3 regions of the Actinomadura sp. 3N407 genome follow, and region 1 is predicted to be linked to each of the others. Evidence: riboswitches for the same ligand, from Rfam matches in the RefSeq annotation. Region 1 holds a riboswitch; each other region holds the start of a gene.
What was found. Region 1 has a riboswitch for cyclic di-AMP ahead of ACTWPP_RS14095 (NlpC/P60 family protein). Riboswitches for the same ligand answer to the same signal wherever they lie in the genome.

Region 1 (7,587 bases):
GCGAGCTGCGCCGCGGCGACCAGCGCGCTGTCGGTGATCGACACGCGGTGGTGCGCCTCGTAGCGGTCCCGCAGGCCCTTGAGGATCTCGATCGTGTGCGACAGCGACGGCTCGGCGACCTGGATCGGCTGGAAGCGGCGCTCGAGCGCGGCGTCCTTCTCCAGGTGCTTGCGGTACTCGTCCAGCGTCGTGGCGCCGATGGTCTGCAGTTCGCCGCGGGCCAGCATCGGCTTGAGGATGCTGGCGGCGTCGATCGCGCCCTCGGCGGCGCCCGCGCCGACGAGCGTGTGCAGCTCGTCGATGAACAGGATGATGTCGCCGCGGGTGCGGATCTCCTTCAGCACCTTCTTCAGGCGCTCTTCGAAGTCACCGCGGTACCGGGAGCCGGCGACCAGCGCGCCCAGGTCGAGGGTGTAGAGCTGCTTGTCCTTCAGCGTCTCGGGCACCTCGCCCTTGACGATCTTCTGCGCGAGGCCCTCGACGACGGCGGTCTTGCCGACCCCGGGCTCGCCCACCAGGACGGGGTTGTTCTTGGTACGGCGGGACAGCACCTGCATGACCCGCTCGATCTCCTTGTCCCGGCCGATGACCGGGTCGAGCTTGCCCTCACGCGCGGCCTGCGTCAGGTTGCGGCCGAACTGGTCGAGCACAAGGGAGGTGGACGGAGCCGACTCCGAGGGACCGCCGGAGGCGGCCGGCTCCTTGCCCTGGTAACCGTGCAGCAACTGGATGACCTGCTGGCGCACACGGTTCAGGTCGGCGCCGAGCTTCACAAGGACCTGGGCCGCGACGCCCTCGCCCTCACGGATCAACCCCAGCAGGATGTGCTCGGTGCCGATGTAGTTGTGGCCGAGCTGCAGCGCCTCGCGCAGTGACAGCTCAAGGACCTTCTTGGCGCGCGGAGTGAACGGGATGTGGCCCGACGGCGCCTGCTGGCCCTGGCCGATGATCTCTTCGACCTGCTGGCGCACCGCTTCAAGGCTGATCCCCAGGCTCTCCAGAGCCTTGGCAGCGACACCCTCACCCTCGTGGATCAGACCCAGGAGGATGTGCTCGGTGCCGATGTAGTTGTGGTTGAGCATCCTGGCTTCTTCTTGTGCCAGGACGACAACGCGCCGCGCGCGGTCGGTGAACCTCTCGAACATCTCGTCGCTCCTCACAGAGCGGTTGGGCAGAGTCCGGAACGTCCGGAACTGTCCTTCCGCATGCTAGCCCGCCCCGAGGAGGCCACCCGGTGCACTCCCACCAGGAGACGTTCCCCAGCTATGCGCTGTTCAGTCTCATCCAACTACCGCATCGGTGCGTCATGTTCCCGCTACGCCCCAAGCGAACGGGGGGCTTTTCGCAGGTCGGTGAAGGCGCGGGCCGAGAGTGGCGAATGGGGATGAAGTTCCAGCCGCGCGGCCTGTGTACCTCCCGGCGACGACCGCGAACCCTGCGACCGCTACGCCGAAAGCGAACGGCCCGGCGGAACCGGACCGGGGCTAGCGGACCGGGACATGCGGACCGGCGGGAAGCGAACGGCGGAAGCGAACCGCGGGAGCGGGTCGGCACAGGCGACCGGGAGAAGCGGGCCGGCAGAAGCGAACGGCCCGTCTCGCGAACGAAGACGGGCCGCCGACGGGTGAACCGGTCAGTTGGCCGCTTCGTACTGTTCGATCACATGGGCCGGGATCCGGCCGCGCTCATTGACCTTGATGCCATTGTTCTTGGCCCAGGCGCGGATCTCAGCACTGCGCTCGCGGCTGGACGCGCCTCGCTGCCGGCGTCGGCGCGTGGAAGTTCCCGCCTTGCGTGACTTCTCCACGAACGGCTGAAGAGAATCCCGCAGCTTCGCTGCGTTGGCGCCACTCAGGTCGATCTCGTAGGAGGCGCCGTCGATCGAGAACGCTACGGTCTCGTCCGCCTCGCCACCGTCGAGGTCGTCGACGAGAAGCACCTGAACCTTCTGTGCCATGGGGACAGACCCTTTCGGCTTGAGCAAACTGCATTCGGTCGACAAAGATATACCGAGAAGTCCGCCGATGACAATTCCGACGCGGCCCATGAACCGGCACTGGCGGCGAAGTCACGTTCCCGCCGTGACCGGGCGTAATCGGCAGCGCCTGTTTCCGGCACGTCGCGGCGGCGCGGCGGGGTACGGCGACCGCGGCGTGTGATTTTTTTCGCCCGCCGGCGGCCACCGTCCGGTTTTCGGTGTGACCGGTGTCGCGGTTGACCGCGCTGACCTGGGCGAGCGCTCCCGTATTGGACCGGGTTTGCGGGCGTCCGGCTTTCCGGCGGACGAGCCGTCCGGGAGTGCGCCAGGGAGTAAAAGAGTCTGCGGCCGACCTTAACAGGCCGGGCACAGCGACACCGCGGCCAACGATTAACCCTGACGTAACGGCACTAACCGCACCCGCCGCCGGGGAATGCGCCGGAGCCCGCGACCCCCGCACGGCAGGTGATCACCGGCCTCACCGGCCGATGTGGATGGATAACGGCCGGTGGGCCGCCAGCGAAATCTGTTGACGCCGTCCCGTCCCGGGAAGTCGCCAACCGCGATCCGCCGGGGCCGGGGGCGGCCGGTAGTCGTCCATCCCAAAATCGGGAGATTGCGGCACAATCCCGCCGTCGGCCCACTTCTTCCAGCCCGCGTCCGCGGTCGGCGGAGGGCCATGCACGCCGCCCATGGCCCGAGCGGCATGGGGAGCTAAAGGTCCGTTCCCGGTGAGGCCGCAACCGATCCGGAGTAAGTCCACTGCCCTAAGTGGCCGGCGCCTCGGGCGGAAGGGCAACGGCACGGGGAGCACATCTCAAAGCGGAGGAGGCGTCCGGGACGAGACACATCCCGCGCCGATTCAGGGCCGTAACCGGAACGAGCTGGCATTCGCCGTCCGAACGCGGGCCGTCCGAAACAGAGCGGGGATCTCCGCGAAAGCCGCCCCGGACGGGCGAACGCTCTCGGCCCGCCGGACCGCGGACCGAGAGCGTCGGGGATCAGCCGCCGCCCGAGTACCGCTGGGGGCGCCTGAGAGGGCCTCAGAAGGCCGATGAATCAGGAAGCGGACGAATTTACTACCAGCGTCCCTGCGAGCCTGTCATGGAGGGCTTGTCGCTGCGTGCCCTCGTACAGCAGGCCCGCGTTCGCCACCCAGAAGATGCCCGCCAGAAGCCCGAGAACGGGAATCGGGCGTGCCGCGATCGGCAGCGAATAGACCGCGGCACGCAGAACGGCGCGCGGAAACCCCAAACGAGCACTCTCCCCACCCTCACCGCCGGGGTGTTGTTCGCCGGGGGCGGCCAAGACCACCTCTATGCCGGCCAGGCGCTTGCCGAGCGTCCGTCCCCACAGGGCGAGCTGGATCGACTCGTACAGCAGCATGCATCCGGCCACGGCGGGAGGAGCGACGACGTCCACCGTGTGGCCGGACACCAGCGCACGGACGACGACGATGACGGGCAGGCCGACGATGAGCGTGTCGACGATGCGCGCCCTGAGGCGCAGCCCCGGCTCGGCGAGCGGTGCCGCCATCGCGGCCTACTCCGCGTACTCGTCGTACTCGTGGTACTCGTCGTATCCGACCCGCTCATCGATGACGAGCGTGCCGGCGAAGCGGTCATGCAGTGCCTGATGCAGCGGCTGGTCCCAGATCGCCCAGAGGTAGGCCATCAGCGCACCCGCCCAGACCAGAACCATCCCGTACGCGGCGTAGTCCCACACCATCACCGCCAGGACGAGGAAGAAGAAAACGCCGATCTGGTAGGCCACGTGAGTGATCCCAGAGCGCCATATGGCCTGCGTCATGGTCAGCGGCTGACCCGCAGGACGCGCCTGGACGATGCCAAGGCCCATGACGCGCTTGCCGAGCGTCCGTCCCGACATCGCCAGCTGGACGGCCTCGTAGAGGAACGGCAGCACCGACAGGACGCAGAAGAGGGTGAAGATGATGGGCCAGTTCCACACACCACCCTCGTCCTCCGTGTCGCTGCCAGGCCTGCCCAGGCCGAACGCACCGATGGTCACCGGGAGGACGAGGGCGAAGCCGAAGACCGCGACGAGCGCGTTGTCGATGAGCCGGGCGCCCGCCCGCCTGATGATGGGCGCCAGGGCGATTTCGCCGCCCTGGGCCCCGCCGTACTGGTCATAGGACGCTTCGTACGTCTCGTTGTACGCCGGCTCCTGCGCCCACTGCTGCCGGGGCTGCTGGGGTTGTTGCCACGGCTCCTGCGACGGCTGCGGTTGCTGCGCTTGTTGCGGTTGCTGCGATTGGGGACCTTGGTACGGGGGCGGCGGGCCGTAGGAACCCTGCCCCTGCGGCGGCTGGTAGCGCCGCCCGCGGTTGGGGGAATCGCTCATTGGGTCAGTCCTCCAGGCGAAGCAACATCCGGGTGTTGCCCAACGTATTGGGCTTGACCCGATCGAGGTTCAAGAACTCTGCCACGCCTTCGTCGTAGGAGCGGAGAAGCTCCTCGTACACCTCTGGCGCCACCGGAGTCCCAAGGATCTGCTGGAAGCCGTGGCGGGCGAAGAACTCCACTTCGAAGGTAAGACAGAACACCCTCCGCACGCCGAGTTCCCGTGCGGTCTCCAGAAGGCGGGCGACGATGCGGTGCCCGATTCCGCGTCCGCCGTACCCCTTGTCCACGGCGACCGAGCGGACCTCCGCCAGGTCCTCCCACATCACGTGCAGGGCGCCGCAGCCGATGACAGGGCCCGGTGTGCCGTGCTGGACGTCTTCGGCGACCCAGAACTCCTGGACGTCCTCGTACAGCTTCACCGTGTTCTTCTTCAGCAGGCGTCGCCCAGACCCGGCGTACAGGTCGACCAGCCCGCTGATCTCCTGAACGTCGGCGGTACGGGCACGCCGGATCACGACCTCCACAAACAGGCGAGATTATCGAACGCGATCCCTTCACTACGTGGCGGCGTCCCCCTTACGAGCGCGCACGGCGCACAAGTGACTAGGTAAAAGCGACTAGCCTGCACCCGGGCTCCGCGAAAAGTGAGCCATAGCACAGCGGCGGCCGGGACGGAACCGGTACTCCGTCGCGAGGGCCTGTCACGACCTGCGATTTCGCTTGTTCTGGTTGGCATCCAATGCGGGTTCCGTTAGTGTCCTGCGCTGTCGGCCATCCGTAGGACTGAGGCCGAACCGCCGAGTCCCCGGGCCGCAACCAGTGCCCCGAGGAGCCGGGGACCCACTTTCGGAGCATCCGGGGGATCACCCCCGTCCCGCACCGTGAGGGGTGAATCCGCTGCCCGCACGGAGTCGATCCGCGCGCACCGGCGGACGGGCTGCTCCTGCCCCAACCCGTCAGCTAACTCGGTAGGCGGACGAGGAGAGGAGAATTCGTGGAGCCATTGCGCCCCGCTCCCTTTTCACCATCGGCGCGTTCACGCTCCCCACACCCGGCCCCAGGCCGGACGGCCCGATTCCGCTTCAAGGGCCGCCTCCGCGCCAGAGCGCTGACCGTCGCCGGCGCGCTCGTCGCCGTTTCGATCGCGCCGCACACCGTCCCCGTGGCCCACGCCGATCCCGAGCCGTCCACGAAGGAACTGCGGTCCAAGGCCCTCAAGCTCGCCGACGAGCTGGAGAAGCTCACCGAGCAGTACAACGGCCTGAAGGTCAAGCTCGCGCAGTCCAAACGCGCCGCCAAGGTCGCCGCCGACAACGCCGAGCGGCAGCAGAAGTCGCTGCAGAGCGTCCGGGAGAAGGTCAGCACGCTGGCCGCCACCAGCTACATGCAGGGCGGCACCGACCCCACGGTCACGTTCCTGGCCTCCCAGGACCCGCAGGCCGTCCTCGACCAGGCCGCGACCCTCCACTACTTCGCCAAGCAGGACAGCACCAGGGTCCTCGGGCTCATGCAGGCCATGCAGGCCGCCCAGCGCGCCCGCAAGTCCGCCGACTCCCGTGCCAAGGAGGTCACGCAGCTGCGGGGGCAGCTGGAGTCGCAGCGCAAGAAGGTCACCGAGACCTACGAGAAGGTCCGCGGCAAGCTCGTCAAAAAGGACCCCACGCAGCTCGCCAAGCTCCCCGTCGTCGGCACCGGCAAGGGCGCGCAGGCGCTGCGGCACGCGATGAGCAAAATCGGCCGTCCGTACGTGTGGGGCGCCGCCGGCCCGAGCAGCTTCGACTGCTCCGGGCTGACGATGTGGGCCTACAAACAGGTCGGCATCAACCTGCCCCACTACACGGGCAGCCAGTGGAACGCGGGCACCCACGTGTCGCGGAGCCAGCTCCAGCCGGGCGACCTCGTGTTCTTCTACTCCGACCTCCACCACATGGGGATGTACGTCGGCGGCGACAAGATGCTGCACGCACCCCGCACCGGTGACGTCGTGAAGATCGCCCCAATGGCCGGACGCCCCTACGCCGGCGCCGTCCGAGTCGCCTGACCCTCCGCCCAGACGCCCCCCGCACGTCCCTAGGACGCCCTACGACGCGTCCAGCACTCCCCAACACCCACGCGGTACGCGGTCGCCTAGGGGCTCCCGCAGCGCCCGCGAACCCCACGAGACGCCCAGAACCGGCAGAGTCCCGCGCCGACAAGACGCACGGCCCGGCGGGCCCGGGGCCGGACACCCAGGGCGGGCGGGGCCCGCAGCGGATGCCGGGGGGCGCGTTGAAGAGGCTTGCGGGCGCTTAGAGGAATCCACGGGCGGGCTCCCTGAACACCGTCCGCGGCGACGCCCCCTGCCAGGGACCTACCTGTCAGGACGCCGGCGCCGCCGCTGCGGGGTCGGACGGGGTTCGGATGAGTTCGCCACCTGGATTCCTGGTGACGCTCGCCGTCCCCAGGCGAGCGTCAGGGGGTGATACAGCTAGATGAGCTGCCTTCGGGCCGCCCACACCACGGCCTCTATAGGGGTGTTGACCTCCAGCCGGTCGCAGATCGTCCGCAACCGGCGCCGCAAGGTCCGTGCGCTCAGCTCCAGCTTGCGTGCCGCCACATCGGCGGTGACACCACTGGCGATCTGGGCGAGCAGCCGGATCTCCTCCTCGCTCAGCCCGAAATCGTCGGTGCCACGACGTGCGAGTGTGGCTGTGTCCACTCCGTCCTCCCTCGTCCGTGGTGATGACCGCGGGGATGCAGCCGTCCGCTGCACAGGCACGGGTTGGGCCTCGATCTGTACGCGCGTTGGGTTGCCGGGTCCGGAGCCTTCCGGACTTAGATCATCGGGTTCCTTTTCTGTCTCACGAGCTTGGCCGGAGGTGGCCGCCTGGCCGATTGCGGGGTCGTTCGGGGGAACTCCGGGTGACGATTCACTCGTTGGCCAGCCGAGGGGGACGGGGTGAGATCGCCAGCCATCCGCACCCGCCCCTTCTCGTTGGACTCGCCAGATCCCGCCGCGGACAAGATCGTGAATCGTTTCAAGCTACGCTTCGGCTCGGAACGCTAGGCGGCCGGATCCGGCCCGTCAAGCGCCGGTTCAGTGCAATGCGTGCCCGGATGGTCGCAATGCGTGACAGATCATTTGTCGGTGCGCAGTGATAAACGCCACTACCTGGGGAAACGCCCCCGGAGCGGGACGAGGAGCGAGTTGCCACAGACCAGTATTCGTGAGGTCGCGAGGCGTGCTGGAGTCTCAGTTGGGACCGT
Region 2 (7,587 bases), on a different contig from region 1:
CGCGAGCGCAGGTCGCCGCTCTTGCCGACGTAGAGCACCTCGCCGGAGGCGTCCTCGAACAGGTAGACGCCGGGCGCGCTCGGGACGTCGTCGGCGAGGTGGCGTTTGCGGCGCTGCTCGGGCGTGGGGGCCTTGGCGAAACCGCGCATCTCCTCCAGCGAGGTGACGCCGAACGAGCCGAGCCGCTCGATCAGGCCGTGCAGGACCTCCACGGTGGCGCGGGCGTCGGCGAGCGCCCGGTGCGTCGGCTCGGTGGAGGTGCGGAAGAAGCGGGCCAGCGTGCCGAGCTTGCAGTTGGGCACCTCGTCCTTGGACAGGACGCGGCGGGCGAGGTCGACGGTGTCGACGACGGGGAAGGTGGGCCAGGCGTAGCCGTGCTCGGCGCAGGCGGCCTTGAGGAAGCCGATGTCGAAAGAGGCGTTGTGCGCCACGAGCACGCAGCCGCGGGCGAACTCCAGGAACGCGGGCAGCACCGACTCGATGCGCGGCGCGGCCGTCACCATCGCCGTGGTGATGCCGGTCAGCGCGGTGATGAACGGCGGGACGGGCCCGCCGGGGTCGACCAGCGTGCCGAGCTCGCCGAGGTCCTCACCGCCGCGGACCTTGACCGCGCCGATCTCGGTGATGGCCGAGTCGGCGGCCGAGCCGCCGGTGGTCTCCAGGTCGACCACCACGAAGGTGACGTCGGACAATGGCGTGCCAAGGTCGTCCAAGGTTCCCTGGACACCGGCCCCCTGGACACCGTGCGCAGCCGTCATGTGCGCGACCGTAGAGGACGCCACCGACAGAAGCCGGGCCCGCTAGGGTTGAGGGGCGCCGGCACGTCCCGCCTGGCGGGGGTCGCGGGACGGCTCGGGGGAGGCCGGCGCGATCCGTCCGATCACACGTTCGTGCTGGTTAAGGCACGGGCGGCTCGGGAAGACACAGCCCACCGGCGGCGAAGCCCGGAAGGAGCGGGATCATCGACAGCGGCCCCGAAGCGACCCCCGGTGGTGAAGAATCCGCAGAGAGGCCGCGTCAGTCTGCGGAGACCGACCCCCGGACCCGCCGGGAAGGGCGTCTGAGCAGGCCGCTCCCCGAGGCCGTGCGGCAGAGCGTCGTCGAGGTCGCCGCCGAGCTGATCGGGGCGCTGCCCCACGACGAGGTCCCCGCCCCGCTGCGCCGGTTCGCGCGGTTCGAGCGCCGCAAGCGCGCCAAGCTCGCCGGGCAGCACATCGCGGCGGTGCTGGAGAAGGACGCCGGTTTCCGGCGGCGCGTCGCCGAACCGCTGCGCGAGGCGCAGGCCGACCTGGTCGAGGTGGTCGAGGGCGGGGACGTGCCGCCGGCCGCCGATCCGGTGCGGGTCGCGGTGCTGGCCTACCTGCTGCGCCCGGAGGGCTGGACCGACCTCGTCGAGTCCGCCCGCGAGGAGCTGGACCGCTCCGCGACCGCCTCGGAGGAGGAGGCCGCCGAGCGCCGCGTCGCCGCGCTCAAAGAGGAGCTGGCCGCCGCCCGCGGCGCCCGCGGCGCCGAGGTGGACCGGCTGCGCGCCGAGCTGCGCGAGACCAAGGCCGAGGTGGCGGAGCTGCGCCGCAAGCTGCACGAGGCGCGCGTCAGGTTCCGGGCAGCGGAGGAGCGCGCCGGCGCGGTCGCGGCGGAGGCGGAGCGCGAGCAGGCGGCCGCGCGCGAGTCGACGGCCGCGTCCGAGAAGGAGCTGCGCAGGCTGCGCGCCCGCGCCGCGCAGGCCGAGGCCGCCGCGGAGGCCGCCAAGCGGGCCGCGCGGGAGGGACGCAACGTCGACGACGTCCGGCTGCGGATGCTGCTGGACACGCTCCTCGACGCGGCGCAGGGCGTCCGCCGGGAGCTGGCGCTGCCCTCCACCATCGGCCGTCCCGCGGACGCGGTCGGCGGCCTGGAGCCCGACCGGCAGGCGCACCGCGCGCTGCCCGGCCGGGCCCTGTCCGACAGTGACCCGCAGCTGCTCGACCGGCTGCTGACCCTGCCGCGGGTGCACCTCATCGTGGACGGCTACAACGTCACCAAGACCGGGTACGGGGAGCTGCCGCTGGCGGACCAGCGCAGCCGGCTGCTGTCGGGGCTCGGCGGGCTGGCGGCGCAGACCCGCGCGGAGGTGACGTGCGTGTTCGACGGCGCGGAGCTGGACGCGCCGGTGGCCATCGCGGCGCCGCGCGGCGTCCGGGTGCTGTTCAGCCGTCCCGGTCAGACCGCCGACGAGCTGATCGGCGAGCTGGTCCGGGCGGAGCCGCAGGGCCGCGCGGTGGTGGTGGTCTCGTCCGACCGTGAGGTGGCCGACGCGGCGCGGCGCGCCAACGCCCGGCCCTGCCCGTCCACGCTGCTGCTGCGCCGCCTCGGCCGTTCCTAGCCCGGCTGCGCGGCGGCCGCGGTCGGGCCGCCGTCAGGCCGCGGTCTCAAGGCCGCCATGAGGCACGCCTCGCGCTCCGTGATCTTACCGACACGGATAGCGCATCATTTCGATTGAAGGCGACTAAAGAGTGATGAACCGGTTGTGACGGTTGTTGCGTATCGCTAATGTCATCCGCTGACGTCGTGGACGAGAGGGGCGAAACCGACCGTGGCCAATGATCTCATCGGGGAAGCAGCGCATGAGCGCGACCGGCGAGGAGGTTCGGCCAAGAGAGGCGCCTCCCGTCGCCTGGCGGCCGTCGCGTGCCTCACGCTGACGGTCTCCCTCGCGTCTCCTCCGGTGGTGGCGCACGCCGACCCTCAGCCGACCAGAGCACAGGTCCAGAAGAAACTCGACAAGCTCGCCGAGGAAATGGGCCAGAAGGTCGAGAAGTTCAACCAGCTCAACGAGAAGCTCAAGATCGCCAAGAAGAAGTACACGATCGCGAGCAAGTCGAGCAAGGAGGAGCAGGCGGCCTTCGAGGAGCAGCGCTCCAAGATCGCCCAGATGGCGGCCGCCGCCTACAAGAACGGCGACACGAACAACGTCACCGGCTTCGTCGGCACCAACGACCCGCAGGCGATCCTGGACCAGGCGGCCGTCTTCTCGCACCTGTCGCAGGAGCGCAGCTCCCAGCTGACCCAGTTCCTGGCGACCGCCCAGCGGCTCCGCCGCGAGGAGGCGCAGGCCAAGGCCTCCTACGAGGACGTGCAGGCCAAGACCAAGGAGCTGCGGGAGCAGAAGAAGAAGCTCGACAAGGAGGTCGCCAAGCAGAAGGCCCTGCTGCGGCGGCTCGGCGGCGGAACCTCGTCGGGCGGCTCGGGCAGCGTCGGCGGCACCTACAACGGCCCGGCCAGCGGCTCGGCCCGCACCGCGCTCAACTTCGCCTACGCCCAGCTCGGCAAGCCGTACCAGTACGGCGCCGAAGGCCCGAACTCCTACGACTGCTCCGGCCTGACCATGAAGGCGTGGGCGGCGGCGGGCGTGAGCATCACCCGCACCACCCACTCCCAGTACGCCGCCACCAAGCGGGTGTCCAAGAGCAACCTGCAGCCCGGCGACCTGGTGTTCTTCAGCGGCCTCGGGCACATGGGCATGTACGTGGGCGGCGGCAAGATGATCCACGCCCCGCGCACCGGGAAGAACGTGGAGGTCGTGACCATCACCTCCGGCTACTATCTGAACAACTACTACGGCGCCGGGCGCCCCTGACGCCCCGCCCCGGAGCGCCCGCGACGGGCGTGACGGAGCTCTTTCGACAACGGACCGGGCTTGACCTGGTCCGTTGTTGATTTTGGGGGGGTTTGCCATCTGTTGGGGCTTTGGTACGTTGTCACCACTCACGGCGCCCTCCAGACGCCGTGGTCCCGAGGCGCTCACCAGGCGCCACGGCCCCACGCGGCACATCCAGCTGCCGCGTGACGGCGGCGCGAGCCACGTGCCGCTCCCCCCGGCGGCACGATCCACGCGCCGCCTCCGGCACCCGACGGGTGCCGCAAACGGTCTCCAGCAGACCCGGCCGGCCCCGGCCCCACCGTGCGCACGCCCGCAGCGTGCATGGCGCTGAGAGCGCTGCCACGGCGGATTCCACGGGTCAGGCCCAGGACGGTCCCCGCAAACGGGCCGCCGTCCGCACGCACAACATCAGGCGCCGCTCTTTCGCACGCGGGAGACAGGTCCCGCGCACGGGCCCCATCACGCCCCCAGGATCGCAGCGGCAGCGCCGAATCCGCCGACGCGCGGAACCGGGGACCCACATCCGCCGGAGTCCAGGGACCGTCCCTGGACGGGCATTCCGGCACCCGGGGTGAATCGGTGCGTCTCTCCCCGCCGAACGGTGAGAGCCCGCCGTAGGGCCACTTCCACGCCCGAACCCGTCAGCTAACCCGGTAGGCGTCTGGAAGACGAAGGAGTGAAAACCGCAGCGTTACCTGGGCGTGGCCGCCCTCGTGCGGCCACGCCCGCTTTCCCCCTTCACTCCGTGCGGGCGCCCTCGCCCGGCGGAGCCCCCCATCCGAACCGGCGTGCCCGCCCCCGGGCCGCCACCGCCGAGTCCGTGGTTCACCGCGCCCAGACGCGCGGAGAACGCGGAGCCGGGGACCCACTGTGTCCTTCGGGGTGAATCGGCCCGCCCAGCGGGCCGTAGGGCGGCTTCCACGCCCGAACCCGTCAGCTAACCCGGTAGGCGGCATGGAAGTCAGGAGATCCCCCATGCCAGGCGCGCATCGCAAGAAGTCACCGGGCAAGCACCGCAAACCCGGCACTCTCGCCCTCACGTGGCGGACGACCGGCGGCGTGATCGTCGGCGCCGCCGTTCTCGGCACCGCCGCGGCCACCGCACAGGCGTCGGTCCTGCCGTTCGCCTCCGCTCCCACCCACGCCACCGCGGCCGGTCCGGCCGCCGGCGACGACGCGGGCAAGTCCAAGTCCGGCTCCAAGTCCTCGTCCAAGGACAGGTCCGATTCCAAGGACGAGAACCGGGACGAGCCCGCGGACGGCGGCAAGGAAGCCGAGCGTCCCGAAAGGGACGAGCCGGAGTCCGACGCCCCGAAGCAGCCGTCCGAGGACTCGCGGCCCACCGCCGACGAGGCCATCGAGCTCGCCAGGTCGCAGGTGGGCATCGCGGAGGACGGCAGCGGCGCGACCAAGTTCAACCAGTGGTACGTGGAGAACTCCCGTGCCGACGAGACCGTCGCGCGCGACGGCGGCTCCGTCCAGGCGTACGACGACGCCGCCTGGTGCGACATGTTCATCTCGTGGGTGGGCGACCAGCTCGGGTTCACCGAGCAGATCGGCAGCGACGCCTGGACCATCGCCCACGCCAAATGGTTCCGGGACCAGGGCCGCTGGGGCACCGAGCCGAAGCCGGGCGCGATCGTCTTCTACGCCTGGAACGGCGGCAAGGACATCGACGACATCGTCCACGTCGGCATGGTGACCAAGAAGATCGACGACGGCACCATCGAGGCGGTCGAGGGCAACACCGACAACGCCGTCCGGGTCAGGCAGCGCTCGACCGGCTCCGTCGTCGGCTACGGCTACCCCGAGTACAAGTCCTGACGTCCCTTCCCCCTCCCCCGGCTGCATAGGATCACGCGCATGGAGGACGGTCCCGGTCAGGCCGGACACGGCGGCCCCGTCACGCGCCGCAGGGCACTCGCCCTGGGCGCGGGCGGGGCCGCCGTGCTGCTGGGCACCGGCGCGGGACTCCTCGGCACGCGGTCCGGCGACGACGGGACGCCGCCCGCCCGCGCGACCAAAGCCGCCGGAACGTTCCGGCCCGCGGACGCCGTCACCGTCCTCGCCAACCGCGCGCGGGCGGTGCAGGACGGAGACCGGACGGCCTTCCTCGCGACGGTGGCCTCCGCGCCCGCCGCGTTCCAGGACGCCCAGTCCCGCTTGTACGGCAATCTCCGCGAGCTCCCGCTGGCCGGCTGGGAGGAACGCGCAGTCGTCACCCAGGCGACGGACGACGAGAAGGGTGTCGCGGTCGTCCGCGTGGAAGTGCGCTCCAGGTTGCGGGGCTTCGACCGGGGTGACGTCGTCCGCACCCGCTACCTGACGCTCGCCCCTCGCTCCGGCATCTGGACGATCGTCGGCGACGGGTCGTCGCATGGATTCGCGGACGACGCCGCCATCTGGGACGGCGGCCCCCTGACGGTGGTCAAGGGCCGCGCGAGCCTCGTCATCGGCGACACCGCGGCCACCGGGGCCCTCCGCCTGGAAGAGATCGCGGAACGCCTGGACGCGGCCGTCCCGGTCGTCACCGGCGTCGTCGGCAAGGGATGGGCGCGGCGGGTCGTCGCGCTCGTTCCCGCCGACGCGGGCCTCGCCTCCGCCCTCGCCGGTCCGGGGCAGAGCCTCGGCGACATCGCCGCCCTCGCCACCGTCACGCCGTCCGCCGGCGACGGCCGCGGCGAGGACCGCGTCGTCGTCTCCCCCGCCACCTTCGGCCGCCTCAACGACCTCGGACGCGACGTGGTGCTGACCCACGAGCTGACCCATGTCGCCACCGGCGGCGCCCGCGACCGCGCGACCCCGCTGTGGCTGATCGAGGGCTTCGCGGACTACGTCGGCTACCTCCGGACGGAGATCGGCGTCCGGTCCGCGGCCGGCGAGCTGCGCCGCGAGGTGGCCGCGGGACGCGTCCCGTCCGCGCTGCCCGCCGCGGCCGCGTTCTCCGGCGGGTCCGCGCGCCTCTCCCAGTCCTACCAGGAGGCCTGGCTCGCCTGCCGGATGGTCGCCGACCGGTACGGTGAGGCGACGCTCGTGCGGCTCTACCGGGCCGCCGGGCGCGTCCCGGAGGCCGCAGCGCTGAGCGACGTGCTGGGACTCACCCGGGACCGCTTCACCGCCCTGTGGCGCGACTACCTGAAGAGGGAACTCACATGAGCGAGGCCGAGGCGGACGAGAGGCGCGGCGAGCCCGGCGCCCGCCAGGACGGTGACGCCGCCCGCATGCGGCGGCCCCGGATCGCCGCCGCCGTCGCCGCCGCCGCGCTGTTCGCCGCGCTCGGCACCGTCCTCGCCCTGAGCACGCCGTGGAGCCCGCTCCCCGATCGGGTTCCGGGCGGCCATGTGGAGGCCGATCCGGCGCTGGACTTCTCCCCCGCCGAGATCGCCCGCTCCCGGGCGTTCGACTCGGCCATCAACCCGCCCGCCTACGCCGGCCTCCTCGTCGGCCTGGGGCTGATCCTCGCGCTGGGTCTCACACCGCTGGGCGCACGGTTCATCGGCTGGGTCACCGCCCCCCTCCGCCGCCGGCCTCCCCGTTCGAAGGAGGACGACCCCCAGCACCCCCCGAAGCGCCTGCGGCACTGGTCTGTGAGAGTCGTCCTCGGCGCCGTCGCGCTGACGACGCTGCTGCGCGTCGCCGGGCTCCCGTTCGACATCTGGAGCGAGTCGGTGCTGCGCCGGTACGGGCTGTCGACGCAGAGCTGGCCCGCGTGGCTGGTGGACCAGCTCAAGTCCCTCGGCGTCACCTGGGTCATCTACACGGTCGCCCTGCTGCTCCTGTACGCGGTCGTGCGCCGCTTCCCGCGCTACTGGTGGACGGGCGCCGCCGCCGGCGGATTCCTCCTCGTCGTCCTGGTCTCGTTCATCTACCCGATCGCCGTCGAGCCCGTCTTCAACAAGTTCCACTCGCTGGAGCAGGGGCGCCTGCGCAGCGACCTGCTGGCGATG
Region 3 (7,587 bases), on a different contig from region 1:
CGGGCCCTCGCCGAACGGTTCCCGGCCCGTGCACGCGAACGCCAGCGTCGACCCGAACGAGAAGACGTCGCCGGACGGGCCGACCGTCACCCCCGCCACCTGCTCCGGCGACATGAACCCCGGGGATCCGGCCTGCGCACCCGGGCGCGAGATGGACGAGGAGTCCACCGCGCGGGCGATGCCGAAGTCGATCACGCGGGGACCGTCCGCGGTCAGCAGGACGTTCGCGGGTTTCAGGTCCCGGTGCACGACGCCGGCGCCGTGAATCGACACGAGCGCCTCCGCGACGCCCGCCGCCAGCGCCCACACCGCGTCCACCGCGAGCGGGCCGGACGCGTGGACGGCGTCGCGCAGCGACACCGACGGCAGGAACTCGGTCACCAGCCACGGGATCTCCGCGCCCGGATCGGCGTCGATCACCGCGGCGGTGAAGCCGCCGCCGACCGATCGCGCGACCCTGGCCTCGCGCTCGAACCGGGCCCGGAAGTCGTGGTCCGCGGCGAACTCGGGATGCACCATCTTGATCGCCACGGTCCGCCCGGCGGCGGAGCGGCCGAGATACACCACGCCCATCCCGCCGGACCCGATGCGCGCCAGGACGCGGTACCGCCGTCCCATGGTCTCCACCCAGCGTGGGTCGTCCGGCTCAAGGGGTCGCACATGGTCCTCCGATTCAGCGTGGTGCGGCGACGGCCCGGACGTTCCCGTCCCCGGCGCCGATGAAGACCAGCCCGTTCACGCTCACAGGCTGGACGCGGATGGATTTCTCGGTTCCGTAGGTCCACCGGACACGGCCGTCGGCGGTGTCCAGCGCGTAGAGATTGCCGTCGGCGCAGATGGCGTACAGGGTGGTGCCGGACAGGCAATAGGCCGTCGCCTGGCCGCGGGGATCGTCCTTCAGCCGCGTCAGCCCGCGCGACCAGATCTGCCGTCCGGTCGCGCTGTCCAGGGCGAGCACGACGCCATCGCGTCCTTCGACGTAGAAGCGCCCGCCGCCCACCTGGCTGCCCCAGCCGCCGACGTTCCGTCTCCGCCAGGCGGACGCGCCGTCGGCGGCGCGTATCGCGTGCAACGTCCCGAACCGGTCGCAGGCGAAGACCATGCCGTCGCCGGTGATCTGGTAGTCGCCGTAGTCCAGCGGATACGTCCAGCGGGTCTTCCCGGTCCGCGCGTCCAGGCCGACCAGGGCCTCGGACGACAGCGCCAGCACGAGGCCGTCCGCCGCGGAGAGCCCGGACCGGGCGGCCGCCCGGGACGTCCAGCGGCGCCCCCCGCCGGTCGCGTCCAGCGCGGTGATCTCCTCGCGGCCGAAGACGACCACCGGGCCGGTGGCCGCCAGGTCCCCGCTCGGGAGCCTGTCGAAGTCGACCTCATGCCTCCACAGCTCCTCGCCCGTCCTGGAACGGACCGCGCTGATCTCCCTGCTCTCGTTCAGGGTCAGATACGTCACGTCGCCTCCGCCCACCGCGGAGGAGCCTCCGTCGCGCTTCCACAGCACCTTGCCCGTGCGCGAATCCAGCGCGTGGACGATTCCGGTGCCGTCGTCCCCGTTCTTCTCGCTCCCGTTCGCCAGCAGCACCCCACCGGCGGTGGCGAGGCTCAGGAAATCCTCGCTCACCCGGCGCGTCCACCTCGAACGTCCCTCGGGCGGCGGTCCCTCCGGCGCGCCGGCGCGCCGCGCCCCGGGCGGTCGCGAGCCGTCGCTCCGGTCGCGGGTCCTCCGCCACGCGAACGTCCCGAGAGCGCCCGCCGTCAGGACGCCCGCGCCCACCCCGGCCAGGATCGTCCGGCGGGTGACGTCCTCCGCCGGGGGCGCCGTGCCCTGGACGGCACCGTCCGGATCCTCCGTCGGCGCCTGCCCGGCCGCGGAGTCCCGGTCCGCCGCGTCGCCGGCCGGGGGCCGCGTCAGCGTCTCGGCCTCGGCGGTGCGGCGGTCGATCTCCTCCGCGATCCCCGGCGGCAGCCACCGGGCCCCCAGCAGGGACGGCTCGTCCCGACCCGGCGGTCCCAGCAGTTCCAGCACGGCGGCGGCGGACGGACGCAGCCCGGGGTCGACGTGCAGGCACGCCCCGATCAGCGCGAGCAGCCAGGGTTCGGTGATCGCGTCCAGGTCCGCGTGCGCCGTCATCGCCCGCAGGTCACGCGACCGCGCCGGCCCGGACCCGAACGGCTCCGCCCCGGTCGCCGCGTACGCCAGCATCGCGCCCAGGGAGAACACGTCGGCCGCCGGCCCGACCTTCTCCCCGCGGACCTGCTCGGGCGCCATGAACCCGGGCGTGCCGATGGGCGCGCCCACGCGGGTGATGGCCGTCGCGTCCTCCGGCCGGGCGATGCCGAAGTCGATCACCCGGGGCCCGCCGGCGGTCAGCATCACGTTGCCCGGCTTCAGGTCGCGGTGCACCACGCCGGTGCGGTGGATGTCCGCGAGCGCCTCGGCCAGCCCGGCCGCCAGCGGCCGGACGGCGTCCGGCGGCAGCGGGCCGAACCGGCCGACGGCCTCGCGCAGCGACAGCCCCGGCAGGTAGGCGGTGACCAGCCACGGCGCGGCCGCGTCCGGGTCGGCGTCCAGCACCGGCGCGGTGAACACCCCCGACACCCGGCGGGCGGCGTCCACCTCGCGGCGGAACCGGGCCGCGTATCTGGGCTCCCCCGCCATCGACCGCCTGATGACCTTGACGGCGATCGGCCGGCCGGCCCCCGACCGTCCCAGGTAGACGACCCCCATCCCGCCCGCGCCGAGCCTGCCGAGCAGCCGGTACGGACCCACCCGGTGCGGATCACCACGCCGAAGCGGCTCCACCGCCGTCCTCCTCCTGCCGCCGGACTCACCGTCGACCATCGTCCGGGATCGCGTACCGGGACCGGTCCCGGCGTGACGGAAGTGTAATCACGGCGTGAGTTCCAGCGATCACGGTGGGCCAGACGGACGCGCGGCGAGGACCGGCCGCGTGATCCGGCCGCGCCCGCTGCACATCAGCGCCTTCGAGCGCGTCAGCGAGACCAGCGGCCCCGGCTCCCGTGCCGTCCTGTGGTTGCGGAGCCCCGGCCGCCCCGGCGCCGCACCCGCGGGGCACGGCTTCCGAGTCACGGTGGACGAGACGTTCGCGCACATCGCCGCCCTGGGCGACCGGATCGAGGGCGTGACGGTCAGAGGCGACGAGCCGCTCCGGCAGCGCCGCGCCGTCCTCCGGCTGCTGGCCCGCGTCCGGGAGGAGACCTCCCTGTCGGTCATCCTGCTCACCGGTTACGGCTGGGACGAGATCGTGCGGATGCCGGGCGCCACGGCACTGCGCGACCGGGTCGACGTACTCCTGGCGGGCCGCCCCCCGGAGCACGGAGCGCACGGGTCACCCGCACGCACCATGCACCTGTTCACCGCCCGCTACTCGGCCGCCGACCTCGATGCCGTCTAGCCGCCACCGCGCGCAGGTCTCGGTCGATGACGTCCCTCTCACCGTCCGACCTGCGGCATTGCTGATTTTGTGGGTGTTTGCATTCTCTTGAGCCTTTGGTAGGTTCTGTCCGAATTCGGCGCCCGCCATGCGCCGTGGCCATCGACCAGTGCGTCCGTCTCATCCTCAGCCCGCGGCTCGGGATGAAGGCGGCGACGCCGAGTCCGCGATCGCGCGGAGCCGGGGAACCAGCGCGAGTGACGTCCAGGCCGGCCGGCCTGTGCCGCCTCGCAGGGGTGAATCGACGCCTTCTCGCCATGTTCGGGAAGGGTCGTAGGGCGACTTCCACGTCCGAATCCGTCAGCTAACCCGGTAGGCGACATGGAAGGAGCAGATGCCGTGACAGGCAGGCACGTCAAGAAGAACGGATACCCCCCACCCGTATTGGGCGTCGTCCTCGCCGGTGCCCTTGTCGGCTCCCTCGCCCTCATGCCGGGGGGCGGAGACTCCGAGAACCCCGGCAGGCCCGCCTCCGCGAAGGTCTCGGCGGACCGCGGCGAACGACCGGATTCCCGACGAGCCGAGGACGCGCCGAGCGAGCCGCCGGCCGACTGCGAGCCCTCGGAGGCCACGGACCACGGGTACCCCAACGGCCGGATCCCGGTCGACGAGCTCTGCCCGCTGCCACAGCGGGACGAGTTCCTGCGAGCCGACGCCGCGGTGGCGTTCTACAAGCTCAACGCGGCCTACCAGGAGCGCTTCGGCCACGAGATGTGCGTGCGGAGCTCCTATCGCAGCTACGAGAAGCAGCAGGAGCTGTACGAGACCATGCCGGCGGGCATGGCCGCGCGACCGGGCAACAGCAAGCACGGGAACGGCATCGCCCTCGACTTGTGCGACGGCGTCCAGGACGCCGATTCACCCCAGTTCGAGTGGATGGAAGACAACTCCGAGAAGTACGGCTGGATCCACCCGGCCTGGGCCTACAGCAACCCGTACGAACCGTGGCACTGGGAGTTCGACGGCGGCCAGGACGACTAGCGACCCGCACGGCGGCTGGGCCCGAGCAGACGGCTCGGGCCCGCGGCGGCGGCCGGTGGGCTCGTGTCCTCGCCACCGGAGTCGACGGCCAGGTCGGCGAACGGCAGCGGGCAGCCCTGTTCCCCGGCGCATGCGACCAGATCGTCGCACCCGGCGTCCAGGGCTTGGCGCAACGTGCCCGCGATGGTGCGCAGATCGACGATTCTGGATTCGACCTCGGCGAGTTTGGCGCTCACCCGCGTCCGCAACCCGGAATCGGCGCGGCGGTGCCGGTGCGTCCCGGCGTCCAGCAGTTCGGCGACCTCCTCCAGGGTGAACCCGAGCCGCTGCGCGGTCTTGATCACCCGCAGCAGCGTCACCGCCTCGGCCGGATACACCCGGTGCCCACCCGCCGTCCGCTCGGGCTCGGCGAGCAGGCCCCGGCGCTCGTAGTACCGGAGCGTCTGGAGATTCACCCCGGCCGCCGCCGCGACCTGCCCGCTGCGCAACCCGCCGGCGACGGCGGGCCCGGTCACGCCCGGCTCCCCTGGCCCGCCAGCTCCGCCGCGCGGGCGGCCAGGGCGTCCAGCACCTCGACGTGCGGGCCGGCGACGCTCACCTCCAGGGTCAGCGCGCCGCCGGCCGCCGTCAGGGCGAAGGTGAAGAACGAGCAGCAGCCGGTCTCGCGCACCGCCAGCCCGGCCGCCCGGGCGGCCACATCCGGCTCGGAACGCAACACCAGCTCGACGCGTCCCGGCCCCGCACGCCGCACCTCGGTCACCGCCTCGCCGAACAGCGCGTCGAACTCGGCCTCCCTCAACGGCCGCTCGGCCGTCGGCAGGGTGCACGCCCGCGGCGCCCACCCCGCATCGCCCGGCCCGGACCGTACCTGTTCCAGTTCCATACCTCGAAGGTAAGCCTGTACCCCGGTACCGGATGCAACCCCCCATCGAATGTGGGTACCGGCGGCCGGTCAATGGGCGGCCGTCTACTCGGCGGGCAGGGGGCAGTACAGGTCGATGCCGTTGCCGTCGGGGTCGAGGACGGTGGCGTACCGCATCCCCCAGAAGGCGTCCCACGGTTCCTGGACGCCGGTGTGGCCGGCGCCGGTGAGTTCGGCGTACTTGGCGTCGACGGCGGCCGGGTCGCCGAACTGGAAGGCCAGGAAGTTGCGCGGGTCGCCGGAGGGGCGGCTCCATCCGCCGGTCTGGGCGGAGCTGCGGAACTTCTCGGTGTCCAGCATCAGGTGGAGCCCGCTCGGCAGGTCGCAGCCGGCGTGGTCCGGGTAGGCCTCGTCGACGGTGAACGCCAGCCCGAGCCGGGCGTAGAAGTCCATCGAGGCCTGGATGTCGGACACCACGATGTCGATGGTGTTGAGGGTCGGGTTCATGGCCCGCTCCTTCCGATCGTGAAACGGATGTTGCTCTCCACCTCCAAGACGAACGGGAGAGGGCCCGATCGGACATCGGCGCCCGCGAGTTTCCGACCGGTGTCCATGTGCACCCACCGGCGGAAGATCTGGTAACGACCGTCCCCAGATCTTGGCGCGAAGTGCCTCCGCCGATGGCGGCCGCTTGGAATGATCTCTCTGATCGATCAGGTGCGAACGTATCTCTTGGGGGCTCTCGGTCATGGAAGCGCTGAGGCGCGGTGATCCCGCCCGGGTCGGCCCGTACCGGCTCGAAGGACGGCTGGGCGAGGGCGGCATGGGCCAGGTGTTCCTGGGCATCTCACCCGGCGGACGGCAGGTGGCGGTCAAGCTGATCCGCGGCGAGCACGCGGCCGACCCGCACTTCCGCGCCCGGTTCGCCCGGGAAGTCGACGCCGCGCGAAGAGTGGGTGGATTTCACACCGCGCAGGTGGTCGACGCCGACGCGGAAGCCGAGGCGCCGTGGATGGCGACCGCGTTCGTGCCGGGCCCGTCGCTGCGGGACCGCATCGCGGGCGACGGCCCCCTCGACCCCGGCGCGGTACGGCGGCTGGGCGCGGCGCTCGCCGAGGGCCTGGCCGCCATCCACGCCTGCGGGCTCGTCCACCGCGACCTGAAGCCCGGCAACGTCATCATGTCCCCCGACGGGCCCCGCATCATCGACTTCGGCATCGCCCGCGCCGCCGACGCCGACCCGCTGACCGTGGACGGCGCGGTCATCGGCACCTACACGTTCATGGCACCCGAACAGGTGCGGGGCGAACGCACGGGTCCCCCCGCCGACGTCTTCGCGCTCGGCTGCGTGCTCGTCTACGCCGCCACCGGACAGGGCCCGTTCGACGCCTCCACCGTCCCGGCCGTCGTGCACCGCGTCCTCCACGAGGATCCGCCCCTGAACGGGCTCCCCGTCAGCCTCGCCAGGGCGGTCGCCGCCTGCCTGTCCAAGGACCCGCGGGCCCGCCCGGCCGTCCCGGCGCTCGTCGGCCACCTCACCTCCTCGCCGCCGGGCCCCCTGCCGGACCCGCCGGTCCGGCCCCCCGCCGCTTCGGCGCCCACGGCGCCTCCCGGCACGCTGGTCGCGACCACGGAGGCCGGGAACGCACCCGATGTCACGAGCAAGCGCCGCGTGGCCCGCCGTGCCGTGCTGCTGGGCGCCGTCGCCGCCACCACCGCGGGCGGTGCCGGCGCCCTCATCGCCGCGCGGCGCGGGGAGCGCACCCGGGGCCCCGCGGCGACCGTGCAGCTCGGGCCCGCCGCCACGCTCACCGGCCACGGCGGCGCCGTCGAGGCGGTCGCGTTCAGCCCCGACGGCAGGCTGCTGGCCAGCGGGTCGAGCGGCGACGACGCACCGCGCATCTGGGACGTGTCCACCGCCCGCCCGCTGCGCACCCTCGACGGCGCCCGGGTGCGGGGGGCGGCGTTCAGCCCGGACGGAAGGCTGCTGGCCACCGCGCACGTGGATCCCTACGCCGTGCTCTGGGACGTCGCGTCCGGCCGCAAGATCAGAACCTTCCGCACCGAGCGGTACTCGGTCTTCACGGTCGCGTTCAGCCCGGACGGCCGGACGCTCGCCACCGGAAACCCTGACGTGCGCCTGTGGGACATCCAGACCGGCCGCGCCACCGTCTACGACACCGGCCCCCTCACCCGGAACCCGCAAGGCGACCCCGCCCCCCACACCGTCGTGAAAGCGGAGTTCAGCCCGGACGGGAAGACCCTCGCCGCCGCCCTCACCGGGTACGGCGA

Region 2: it holds a riboswitch for cyclic di-AMP, as region 1 does, so the genes downstream of both, ACTWPP_RS18250 (CHAP domain-containing protein) here and ACTWPP_RS14095 (NlpC/P60 family protein) in region 1, are expected to answer to the same signal.
Region 3: it holds a riboswitch for cyclic di-AMP, as region 1 does, so the genes downstream of both, ACTWPP_RS36160 (M15 family metallopeptidase) here and ACTWPP_RS14095 (NlpC/P60 family protein) in region 1, are expected to answer to the same signal.

What each region holds. Positions count from the first base shown of each region.
Region 1 covers NZ_JBQQBP010000005.1:135,184-142,770, reverse strand. The annotation lists gene ACTWPP_RS14120 (ATP-dependent Clp protease ATP-binding subunit) at 1-1,145, opposite strand, end outside; gene ACTWPP_RS14115 (histone-like nucleoid-structuring protein Lsr2) at 1,634-1,957, opposite strand; gene ACTWPP_RS14110 (RDD family protein) at 3,038-3,514, opposite strand; gene ACTWPP_RS14105 (RDD family protein) at 3,521-4,339, opposite strand; gene ACTWPP_RS14100 (amino-acid N-acetyltransferase) at 4,344-4,865, opposite strand; cyclic di-AMP (ydaO/yuaA leader) riboswitch at 5,127-5,332, shown strand; gene ACTWPP_RS14095 (NlpC/P60 family protein) at 5,336-6,382, shown strand; gene ACTWPP_RS14090 (LuxR family transcriptional regulator) at 6,809-7,039, opposite strand; gene ACTWPP_RS14085 (LacI family DNA-binding transcriptional regulator) at 7,421-7,587, shown strand, end outside.
Region 2 covers NZ_JBQQBP010000006.1:382,922-390,508, forward strand. The annotation lists gene ACTWPP_RS18235 (DEDD exonuclease domain-containing protein) at 1-758, opposite strand, end outside; gene ACTWPP_RS18240 (NYN domain-containing protein) at 1,085-2,362, shown strand; gene ACTWPP_RS18245 (NlpC/P60 family protein) at 2,708-3,616, shown strand; cyclic di-AMP (ydaO/yuaA leader) riboswitch at 4,116-4,315, shown strand; cyclic di-AMP (ydaO/yuaA leader) riboswitch at 4,462-4,607, shown strand; gene ACTWPP_RS18250 (CHAP domain-containing protein) at 4,616-5,464, shown strand; gene ACTWPP_RS18255 (hypothetical protein) at 5,504-6,796, shown strand; gene ACTWPP_RS18260 (M48 family metallopeptidase) at 6,793-7,587, shown strand, end outside.
Region 3 covers NZ_JBQQBP010000019.1:97,107-104,693, reverse strand. The annotation lists gene ACTWPP_RS36175 (serine/threonine-protein kinase) at 1-660, opposite strand, end outside; gene ACTWPP_RS36170 (protein kinase domain-containing protein) at 674-2,800, opposite strand; gene ACTWPP_RS36165 (4Fe-4S cluster-binding domain-containing protein) at 2,949-3,413, shown strand; cyclic di-AMP (ydaO/yuaA leader) riboswitch at 3,599-3,785, shown strand; gene ACTWPP_RS36160 (M15 family metallopeptidase) at 3,792-4,433, shown strand; gene ACTWPP_RS36155 (MerR family transcriptional regulator) at 4,430-4,948, opposite strand; gene ACTWPP_RS36150 (hypothetical protein) at 4,945-5,316, opposite strand; gene ACTWPP_RS36145 (VOC family protein) at 5,401-5,802, opposite strand; gene ACTWPP_RS36140 (WD40 repeat domain-containing serine/threonine protein kinase) at 6,044-7,587, shown strand, end outside.